DNA from 2 places in the Siphonobacter sp. genome. Region 1 is predicted to be linked to the other one. Evidence: riboswitches for the same ligand, from Rfam matches in the RefSeq annotation. Region 1 holds a riboswitch; the other holds the start of a gene.
The links. Region 1 has a riboswitch for cobalamin ahead of ACOJTG_RS08015 (cobyrinate a,c-diamide synthase). Riboswitches for the same ligand answer to the same signal wherever they lie in the genome.

Region 1 (5,293 bases):
GCACCTAGTTCACAGAGATAGCCGTCAATGTCTTCAATCAAGTGAGCAATATCCTTACCTGCCATTTCAGTCAGGGTTACGGGTACCCCTTCGGGTGTTAGTTCGTCGTCCCAGTCATGTTTGTGATCGCCATGGTCGCGACTCAGCAGGGCCGACAAATCCGTATCCAGATTCGTCCGCTGAATCAACTCCCAGATCTGCCGCTGGAGTAGGGGAAGTTTGGCCGGATCCAGCATTTCCACCTGATAATATTCATCCACCAGTTGCGTGAGCTGAGCCAGTTCGCCGTACTGGTCGGCGGTGGTCATGGGCGGCGTCAGGTGGTCAACAACAACGGCGTGACCCCGGCGTTTGGCCTGCGAACCTTCGCCGGGATCAATGATAATGAAGGGATAAAACAGGGGTAAATCTCCCAGAATCGCATCGGGAAAACAGTTTTCCGACAAGCCCATCCCCTTACCCGGCAGCCATTCCAACGTACCGTGTTTGCCCACGTGCACCAGAGCATCGGCTTTCCAGACATCCCGGAGCCAGCGGTAAACGGCGTAGTAATGGTGCGTTGGAGCTAGGTCCGGCTGGTGATAAATTGCGTCGGGGTCCATGCCATACCCCCGGGGTGGCTGAAGCAGCACGATGGCATTTCCCAGCTCGATACCAGCTAATGAAATCTTTCCTTCGTGTACGTAGGTTTCGCCCGGTGGCGGTCCCCATTGCTTGAGCATTTTCTGCTGGAGCGGTTCAGGTAACTCCGTCAACCACTGCGTGTATTGCGAAGTAGATACGCGTCCCACTGCCTGTGCGAGTTGCTCGGGCGTCAGGTAGGTTTCATCGTACGAACAGCGATCAATGAGCTGGTGAATCAGTTCTGTACCCGTAGCCGGCAAGTTTTCCAGCGAATACCCTTCATCCTGCATGGCCTGTAACATCGCCAGTAGAGAAGCTGGAGCGTCGAGTCCGACGGCATTACCAATCTGGGAAGCTTTGGCGTTCGAATTGGTAAAAATGAAGGCGACTCGTTTCTGAGCGTTTGGCGTATGCCGAAGGCGGGCCAGTCGCTGAGCAATTCCGGTTACCCGTTCGATGCGGTCGGGAACAGGCTCGTACGCCGTGGTATCGCCGTTTTTTTCCTTGAAAGAAATGGGAACGGTAATGATACGCCCGTCGAATTCGGGAATGGCGACGTTCATAGCCGTATCGAGGGGCGTGAGGCCGCGACTCGACAACTCCCAGGGTACACGACTCATTCCACTCGTGATGGCCTGTAAAATCGGTACGTCAAGGTGGCGTAAAGCCCCGGACGAACCCTGCTGATCGGCATCCGTCATCGCGTAGGAAACCGTATTGATCAACGTATCAATGGCCACGCCTGCCGTTCGGTCGAAAAACTGAAAAGCCTGCGGGTGGCCCGTTTCGGGATGAATCGCTTTGAGGGACGAGGTGTACACCGCTAGTGCGTTGATCTGGCGATCTTCCAGTGAACGAATCAAGGCATCCACGAACGCCGTATTCCCGCTGATCCAGTGCGAACGGTAAAAGGTAATCCCGACCGTCGGCTGTTGGGGATCGTAGTGCTTTTGCCAGTCGCTCAGCTCCGCGTTTTCGGGTAAGTCGGGATGGTAAAGGCCATGTTCGGGCAGCGTCTGGGGCAGGTCGGCTCCGTACCCCGTCAGCAATAAGTGATCGGAAAGGTAGTACAGCAGCGACGTAAAATTCCCCGCTCCGCCCGCCTGTACGTAGGACAAGGCATCCTGCTGAATAGCCGGAGATACCGTAGAAACCGCCGCAAATTCCGGGTTTAGCTCACCCGTACCGCTGATGACAATCAGATGTTGCTGATTCTGCTGGGCCCGCTTTACCAGTTCATGAAAACCCGGTACGCTGCTGGGGCGTCCGTGAATTCGTAGAATAATGACCTGAGCTGCTCCAATCTCCCGTTCCAGCAACTGAGCCATGTGGGCTTCGGTCTTGATTGCCAGTAAGCTTAGGCCCAGTACTTTGGGAAAATCGTCGGGTAAACTGATCCGGCTGAGGGTTAGCAAATCCGTATCGGCGTGCGTCAGAAATACGATTCCATCGGTGGGCGAGGGCGTTTCCCCGCGTAGAGTAGCCGCTTCTGAGCCTTTCCAGGTGTAGTACTGAAAGACAAATTCGGCCAGTTCGGCGGGTGGACTCAGGAAGCAGTCGGCGACCAGCATGCGGTCAATGTAATCGAAAATGGCTTTGATGTGCCACTCACTGTTCACCGAATGAAACCATACCGAATGCCCGTCGAAAAGCAGGGTTGCCACGTTTGCCAGCGTGCAGGGCCCCAGACAACCGCCTTTGGTCAGGTGAACCTGATTCCGCATTTTTCGACGGAGCCATTCGTTTTTGTAGACGTCAACCAGTACCGGGGCGTACCCGCGGTCGGTTCGCCCGCAGCAGCAGGCATTATAGCAGTAGGACAAATGTCCCCGCCGCTGGACCAGATTAATGGCTTTTCCGTCGGGTCGCATGACCCGTTGCCGTTTGATTTCAGCCATGTGGATGCGTGGAAAGGGAAGTAGAAAGCGTACGAAGCAGATCCGTCAGCCACGTTGGGCCATCGCCCCAGTATAAGTGTACGTACGAAGCCAGGGTATTTTGTACGCGGTAGATTTTAGTCCCGACTTCCAGACCCCGGGCATTGCGGACCGGAGCCAGGGAGGATAGTTCTTCCGCTTCCTGTAAGGTAGAATAATGAAACTCGTGACCTTTCAGTAAGGTATTTTGAAAGTGAATTTGTCGATAACCCAGGGTCAGCTTCGCGTGTTGCAGACTCGTTGAAAAGGGAAACACCCCGGCCATTGGATAGCTGTGACCTTCCGCGTCGGTTAACTGCTGGCCCAGGTACATCAACCCGCCGCACTCCGCGTAGGCGTATCCACCGTTCTGGCAGTACGCTCGCACGCTTTCCCGAAAGACCGTATTGGCACTCAGGGTCTGAGCGTGCAATTCAGGGTAGCCACCGGGTAGGTACAAGAGATCCGTTTCGGGCAGCTCGGTGTCCCGGAGTGGACTTACGTACTGTACTTCCGCCTGGGCTTCCAGCACCGCTAGGTTTTGGTGATACTGAAATGAAAACGCCTCATCCCGGGCGATAGTCACCTTACAGGCCGTACGATGGCACAAGGCTTGAGCTAGGGGAGCCTCTTCATCAGTTTTAGTAAGGGCCAAAAGTCGATCCAGGTCAATGGTCTGCGGAATCTTCCGGGCGATGGCTTCGATGATTTGCTCGTAGTCGATCTCCGAAGACGTGCGTAAACCCAGGTGCCGCGAAGGAATGGTAAAATCGGCGTGGGTAGGGAAATAGCCCAGACAGGGCAATCCCACATCCTGACAGGCTTCCTCCAGAAAGCGAAAATGAGAGGCCGTCTGTACCCCGTTGAAAAGGACGCCGGCGATTTGTATGCCCGCGTAAAAATGCTTGAATCCGTACAGAAGCGGTGCCGCCGAGTACGCCATCGCCTTGGCCTGTACCACCAGAATAATGGGTATGCCGAGGCATTCGGCCAGTGAGGCCGTACTCGCCTGCATCCGGTCGGCCCCGTCGAACAGACCCATCACGCCTTCAGTAACGGATACATCCGCCCCGGAACCGTAGGTTTGATACAGGGTCTGCAAGTGTTCGGGGGAGGCCATAAACAGATCCAGATTGATACTGGCTCGTCCGGCGGCCGTGCGATGGTGCTGAATATCAATGTAATCCGGCCCGCACTTGAAGGGCTGAACCGTTAATCCCCGGTGTCGCAAAGCCCGCAACAGACCCAGCGTAAGCGTCGTCTTGCCCGAACCACTATGCGGAGCCGCAATGAGAAAATGACTGGCCATGAAAGAATAAGCTGGCCTTCCTGAAAAAGACAAAAAAGAAGAATCGGAGACGGGTACACCCCTCCGGCAAATTTACTTCTGATTTCCGCCTTAGTCCGTGAAAGCGTGTAACCGATACAAAAAGGCAGGTCTCCTGGCTCGTTTCCTTCCCAACGCCTTCCCATACGCGAGGTACAGTGGCTTCTCTAAAGAAAGTTTACAGTAGTCGGTTTTCCGTTTACAGTTGCTTAGTGAAGTATTTTACTCCTGAAAACTGAAAACAGTAAGCTGAAAACTGAAAAAAACATACAGTTGCACGACAGCTCGTGATTTAAACCGCATCGGCGGTCCGCACGATTCCCTATTCATCCGCGGTTAAGCAGAACCTTTTTGGGGACGAAGATACGTTGCTTTGCTTGCCTTTCAGTAGGATAAACCCTGGGATTCGTCTGCAAGGTGAGGGTAGTGACCCCGTAATCGTTAGTTAACTGTCAAAAGGAAAGACTAGCCAATGAAAATTTGACAGTTTTCGCTGACAAATAGGTAAGGAAAACAATTTTGGCACGCCCCTTTAAAAGAGGGGAAGTGATGAAGAAACGTCTTCGTCGCATTCGTTTGATCAACTTTTAAAAAGGAGGTAACTATGTCACTCATGAGAAAAAAGGATGAGCTGTTTCCCAGCTTCCCCAGCTTTTTTGATGATTTCCTAGGTCGCGATCTTTTTAACTGGAATCAGTCGCATTTTTCATCGACGGGTACGACCGTTCCGGCGGTGAATATTCGCGAAACGGCCGATGCGTTTGAAGTCGAAATGGCTTCTCCGGGGATGAGAAAAGAAGATTTTCACATCCAGCTTGACGAGAATACACTGAAGATTTCGTCTCAAAAGCAATCGGTAACGGAAGACAAAAAAGACGAACACTACTCCCGCCGGGAGTTTAGCTACCAGTCCTTTGAGCGGACCTTTGTACTGCCGAAAGATGTGGTCAATGAAGAAGGCATCCAGGCCCGCTACGAAAATGGACTGCTGCATCTGACGATTCCAAAACGGGAAGAGGTAAAACAGAAAGCTCCCCGGTTGATTAGTATTCAGTAATTACTGCGATACTTCACTTTTGAAAGGACTGCTTCTAAAGCAGTCCTTTTGTGTATAAGGGCTATTGAGGGGGTAGGAAGCCTTTTTATTGTGGTTTGACGAGCGTTACAGACGCTCGTCAATACGCTCTACAAGGGACAGTATCCTAGATATAAAAAGGACCTCTCCCCAAGCAAAGAAACCAGTAATCAACTTTCCTACTGGAACGAAGACCAGTCGATCAACAAGGAGTGTATCTTTGAATACAAATCGTATCTAAACCTTTTGTATGAAAGCATTCCTTGTTAGCACGCTTCTAATGGTCCTATTTGGGCTAAAAGCCTCTGCCCAAAGTAACAAACCTTTATACACCTTTCCCATTGGTGTTCA
Region 2 (5,293 bases), on a different contig from region 1:
AGCCAAAATTCACGGTCTTAGTCTGAGCGATCTCGACGACGCTCCCATGATTTACGACGTCATCCCACAATTTGAAGAGTGGATACTGGAAAAGCTCGGTCGCCTGCGGGGCCGTACCCAGACGCTGGATAATTCCCAGTACCTGCGGGATGTTATCATTAGCGGACAATCCGTCATCAACGATATTAATTTCCTGCGGTACGCCTATCGGGAAGAGAAAATCAAATGGCCGTATTCCAATAAACTGCTGGATTTACATACGCTCGGCTATTTCACTTTTGAAGTACTGAAAGCCAATGGCAAGCCCGTACCTAAGTCACTGAGTCTGAAAGCCATTGCGGGTTATTTTGGATTGGAACGGGAAGACGCCGAATTTCACAACGCCCTCGAAGACGCACAGCTGACTACGAAATCATTCAAAGAAGTGTTTGCTCTCGCCAAAAAATTTAAACTGGCGGAGTAAGGAAAGAATAAACGATAAAGAGCCGATCCTGTAGGGTCGGCTCTTTATCGTTTGGGCATTTTGTCAGGAAATTAATCCAGAGCCGCTACCCCGGGAAGCGTTTTACCTTCCATGTATTCGAGCAGGGCTCCACCACCCGTCGATACGTAGCTTACGCGGTCACCGTAACCGGCATTGTTTACCGCAGAGGCGGAATCACCACCACCGATGAGTGAGAAGGCTCCGTTTTCTTCCGTTGCCGTCACTACGTACTCCGCAATGGCGTTGGTACCTACAGCAAAATTCGGGAATTCGAATACACCCATCGGACCATTCCAGAGAATCGTTTTCGAATTCAGGATGGCTTCTTTGAATACTACGATCGACTGGTGTCCAATGTCCAGACCTTCCCAGCCCTCGGGAATCTGACCCGAAGGAACCGTCGTTTTGGTGGCGTCGTTGGAAAACTTATCGGCAATCACCGTATCCAGCGGCATCAGTAGATTGACTCCTTTTTCTTTCGCTTTTTCGATCAGCTCCAGAGCCAGCTCCATTTTGTCGTCTTCGTGGATGGAATTTCCGATTTGTCCACCCAACGCTTTCGTGAAGGTGTAGGTCATCCCACCACCCAGAATCAGCGTATCCACTTTATCCAGCAGGCGTTCGATCACCAGAATTTTGTCGGAGATTTTCGCTCCACCCATGATGGCCGTGTACGGACGCTCTACGTTATCCAGAATACGCTGAGCGTTGTCTAGCTCAGCCTGCATCACGTAACCGCTTACTTTGTCAGTAAAGAACTGACCGATTACCGCCGTTGAAGCGTGTGCCCGGTGAGCCGTACCAAAAGCATCGTTTACCCAAACATCACCCAGGCGAGACAGTTTCTCGGCGAAAGCCACGTCTCCTTTTTCTTCTTCTTTGTAGAAACGAAGGTTTTCCAGCAGTAGGATTTCACCGGGCTGCAAGTTAGCGGCCTGATCTACAGCCTGCTGACCAATGGCGTCATCGGCAAATTTTACCGGACGGTTGAAAATCAGCGACAGGGCATTAACCAGGTGTTTGAGCGAATATTTTTCGGTATGACCGTCTTTCGGACGACCCAGGTGCGACATCAGGATTACCGAACCACCGTCGTTCAGAATTTTCTGAATCGTGGGGATGGTAGCTTTGATGCGGGTATCGTCAGTAATTTCATAGCGGTCATTCAAAGGGACATTGAAATCTACGCGGACAAGTGCCTTTTTTCCGGCGAAATTGTACTGGTTCAGCGTCTTCATCAGATAGAATCAGAAGTTTAAATGAGTAATGGTAAGACCACGCGGTAACAAAGTTCTGAAGCGTTAGTCAAGAACGGAACAAATTTAGAAATTCGGCCAAACTTCCCTAAACCTGACGAGTTTTTAAGCGAAACCTCTTAAAATTTTGCTAAAAAGATATACGCTGCAGGAATGAGTAGGTGGAGTAACGTCTTTTCTAAAAAAGATTCTGCTTCCGTATTTAAAAAAACTATGCTCTATATTTGCGGCGTTCTTTGTAATGCCCGTCAATCGGATGGTTGGTTTCGTGGGGAGGTCTTCGCTCCCTAAGGAATGAAAAAGGAATCGTGTGTGAATCACGAGCAGACGTGCTACTGTAAGTACCCGTTTCGCCGCAGCGGAACACGTGCTACCCAAATTTCCCATTGTTCCGCGAGGAATGAGAAGGGGGGCCAGCATGGTACAAGCCAGGAGACTTGCCAACTTTCTCAATGGTCATGCCTTCACGACTAAGGCCTGATGCACGCATTGATTTTACAAATGTTGTAGGCGTTTCTTCGCCCGGTTCTGATGCTCAGAGCGGGTTCGAAAACGTGTATTCTTTTTTCTGACGTTCAGCGACGAACGTGAGCCGGAGATCGTATGCCTACGCATTCGTAACAATTCACCTTTTTTGGCGGGTTGGGTGTTTCAGAGGCGTTTTTTAAACCCTTTTTTAACACAAACAACATGGTTACGCACAACCTGGGCTACCCCCGTGTGGGCAGCAAACGCGAACTGAAATGGGCCAGCGAACAATTCTGGGCCGGAAAAATCTCCAAAGACGAACTCCTCTGGGCCGGACGGCAGGTCCGTCGGCAAAACTGGCAAACGCAACAGGAAGCCGGTATCCAGTGGATTCCTTCCAACGACTTTTCGTATTACGATCAGGTACTGGATACGGCCCTGATGGTAGGGGCGGTACCCGAACGATACCAGTCGCTGATTGACGGCAAGAGTAATCGCGAACTGGAAATCTACTTCGCCATGGCCCGGGGTATTCAACAGAATGGGCTGGACATCAAAGCCATGGAGATGACGAAATGGTTTGATACCAATTACCACTTCATCGTACCGGAGTTTCTGAAAAATCAGCAGTTTAAGCGGTATTCCGATAAAGTCATTCACGACTTTGAAGATGCCAAGCAAATGGGTATTCTGACGAAGCCCGTGTTGCTCGGCCCCGTATCGTTTCTGTTACTGGGCAAAGAAAAAGAAGCGGGTTTCCATCGCATTGATCTGCTCGAACGCCTGCTGCCCGTGTACGCCGACGTACTACGCGAACTGGCTACCCGAGGTACGACCTGGGTACAGCTCGACGAGCCCTGCCTGACGCTGGACTTATCCGAAAATGAGCAAATCGCTTTTCAGCAGGCCTACGAATACCTAGCTCGGGCAGTACCTCAGCTATCCTTGCTGGTGGCCACGTATTTTGAAAGCATACAGCCCAACCTGGCCCTGACCCTACAATTGCCCGTAGCGGCTTTGCACGTGGATTTGGTACGCGGCAACGAACAACTGGAAGTCATCTTGGCCGATACCAGTTTTGTCGCTTCGCAACGAATCCTTTCGCTAGGCGTAGTAGACGGACGAAACGTCTGGAAAAATGACTTCACGCAATCGCTGACCCTGATTCAGCGAGCGGTGGAGGTACTGGGAAAAGATCGCGTCTGGATTGCTCCGTCCTGCTCCCTGCTGCACGTACCGTATGATCTGGATTCGGAGAAAAACGAAGCGGTACTGACGCCCGAAATTAAAAACTGGATGGCCTTTGCCAAGCAGAAACTCGGTGAAGTAGTAACGCTGGGACGTCTGGCCAAGGGAGAAGCTCAGGCATTACTGCTGGAAAATCAGGCGGCTCTGGAAAGTCGCCGGACGAGTTCGCTGATTCACAAATCTCCCGTTAAAACGCGGGTACAGGCCGTACAATCGGACGATTTTGAGCGGGATAGTGCCTTTGCTATTCGTCAACAAATTCAGGGAGAAAGCCTGCAATTACCGCTCTTTCCCACGACGACCATTGGCTCCTTTCCCCAAACCGACGAGGTACGGCAATGGCGGGCGAAGTACAAGAAAGGCGAAGTAACCCAGGCTGAATACGAAGCGTTTGTAGAAGCTGAAATCGAAAAATCCATTCGCTGGCAGGAGGAAGTGGGACTGGACGTGCTGGTACACGGCGAGTTCGAGCGTAATGACATGGTAGAGTACTTCGGTGAGCAACTGACGGGCTACGTCTTCACTCAAAATGGCTGGGTACAGAGTTACGGCAGTCGTTGCGTGAAGCCACCGATTATCTACGGTGACGTAGAACGTCCCGAAGCCATGACGGTACGCTGGACGACCTTCGCTCAATCGAAAACCGAGAAATACATGAAAGGAATGTTGACGGGTCCGGTCACGATCATGCAATGGTCCTTTGTCCGGGATGATCAGCCACGTAAGGATACGGCCTTCCAGATTGCCTTAGCGATTCGGGATGAGGTACAGGAACTGGAACAAGCGGGCATCCGGATCATTCAGATTGACGAACCCGCCATTCGCGAAGGATTGCCCCTGCGGCGGGCGGACTGGGGGGCGTACCTGACCTGGGCCGTGGACGCGTTCCGGCTGAGTGCTTCGGGGGTAGCGGACCAGACGCAGATTCACACGCACATGTGTTACTCGGAATTCAACGACATCATGGAGGCCATCGCCCGGATGGATGCCGACGTGATTACCATCGAAACCTCCCGTTCGCAGATGGAATTGCTGGAAGCATTCTCGGACTTTCAGTACCCCAATGAGATCGGACCCGGCGTGTACGACATACACTCGCCGCGTGTACCGAGCGTGGAAGAAATGGCACATTTGCTGGAAAAAGCACTTCGTACGATTCCGGCTCGTAACTTGTGGGTCAATCCCGACTGCGGCCTGAAAACCCGCCGTTGGGCCGAAACCGATCAGGCCTTACGAAACATGGTAGCCGCCGCCCGGCAGCTCCAGCAGACGATAAGGGTATAACCGTTGTCAGTTTGCGGTTTACAGTTTTCAGTGGTAATACCTGGATAGCTTTAGTAAAGCCAGGTATTACCACTGAAAACCGAAGACTGACGACTGAAAACTAGTATTTCTCATGTCTTTAGAAGAAAAAATCAAAGCGGCGGAGACCCGCGTATTTAAAGCTGTTTTCCCGCATACGACCAACCATTATGATACGCTGTACGGGGGTATGGCGATGCAGTGGATGGATGAAATTGCCTTCATCACGGCGACACGACTGGCCAGAAAACCGATGGTGACGGTATCGAGCGACCGCATTGATTTCCGTCAGGCTATTCAGGCGGGAATGCTGGTCGAGCTGATTGGCAATGTCGTACACGTCGGAAACACGAGTATGCGGGTAAGCGTAGAGATTTTTGTCGAAAGCATGTACGCCGAAGGCCGCGAACTCGCCATCCACGGCACGTTTACGTTCGTAGCCATTGATGCGGATAAGAAGCCGGTGCGAATTCTGGATTAGTTTACAGTTTCCGGTTTACTGTTTTCAGTGGAGTGAATAAGTAGGGGTATGCAA

Region 2: it holds a riboswitch for cobalamin, as region 1 does, so the genes downstream of both, metE (5-methyltetrahydropteroyltriglutamate--homocysteine S-methyltransferase) here and ACOJTG_RS08015 (cobyrinate a,c-diamide synthase) in region 1, are expected to answer to the same signal.

Annotation. Positions count from the first base shown of each region.
Region 1 is NZ_JBMDWJ010000139.1:1,272-6,564, reverse strand. Features, by position in the region: gene cobN (cobaltochelatase subunit CobN) at 1-2,522, opposite strand, end outside; gene ACOJTG_RS08015 (cobyrinate a,c-diamide synthase) at 2,515-3,849, opposite strand; cobalamin riboswitch at 3,955-4,233, opposite strand; gene ACOJTG_RS08010 (Hsp20/alpha crystallin family protein) at 4,481-4,924, shown strand; gene ACOJTG_RS08005 (sugar phosphate isomerase/epimerase family protein) at 5,193-5,293, shown strand, end outside.
Region 2 is NZ_JBMDWJ010000211.1:971-6,263, forward strand. Features, by position in the region: gene ACOJTG_RS12960 (PolC-type DNA polymerase III) at 1-463, shown strand, start outside; gene ACOJTG_RS12965 (phosphoglycerate kinase) at 535-1,722, opposite strand; cobalamin riboswitch at 1,985-2,200, shown strand; gene metE (5-methyltetrahydropteroyltriglutamate--homocysteine S-methyltransferase) at 2,431-4,740, shown strand; gene ACOJTG_RS12975 (acyl-CoA thioesterase) at 4,853-5,239, shown strand.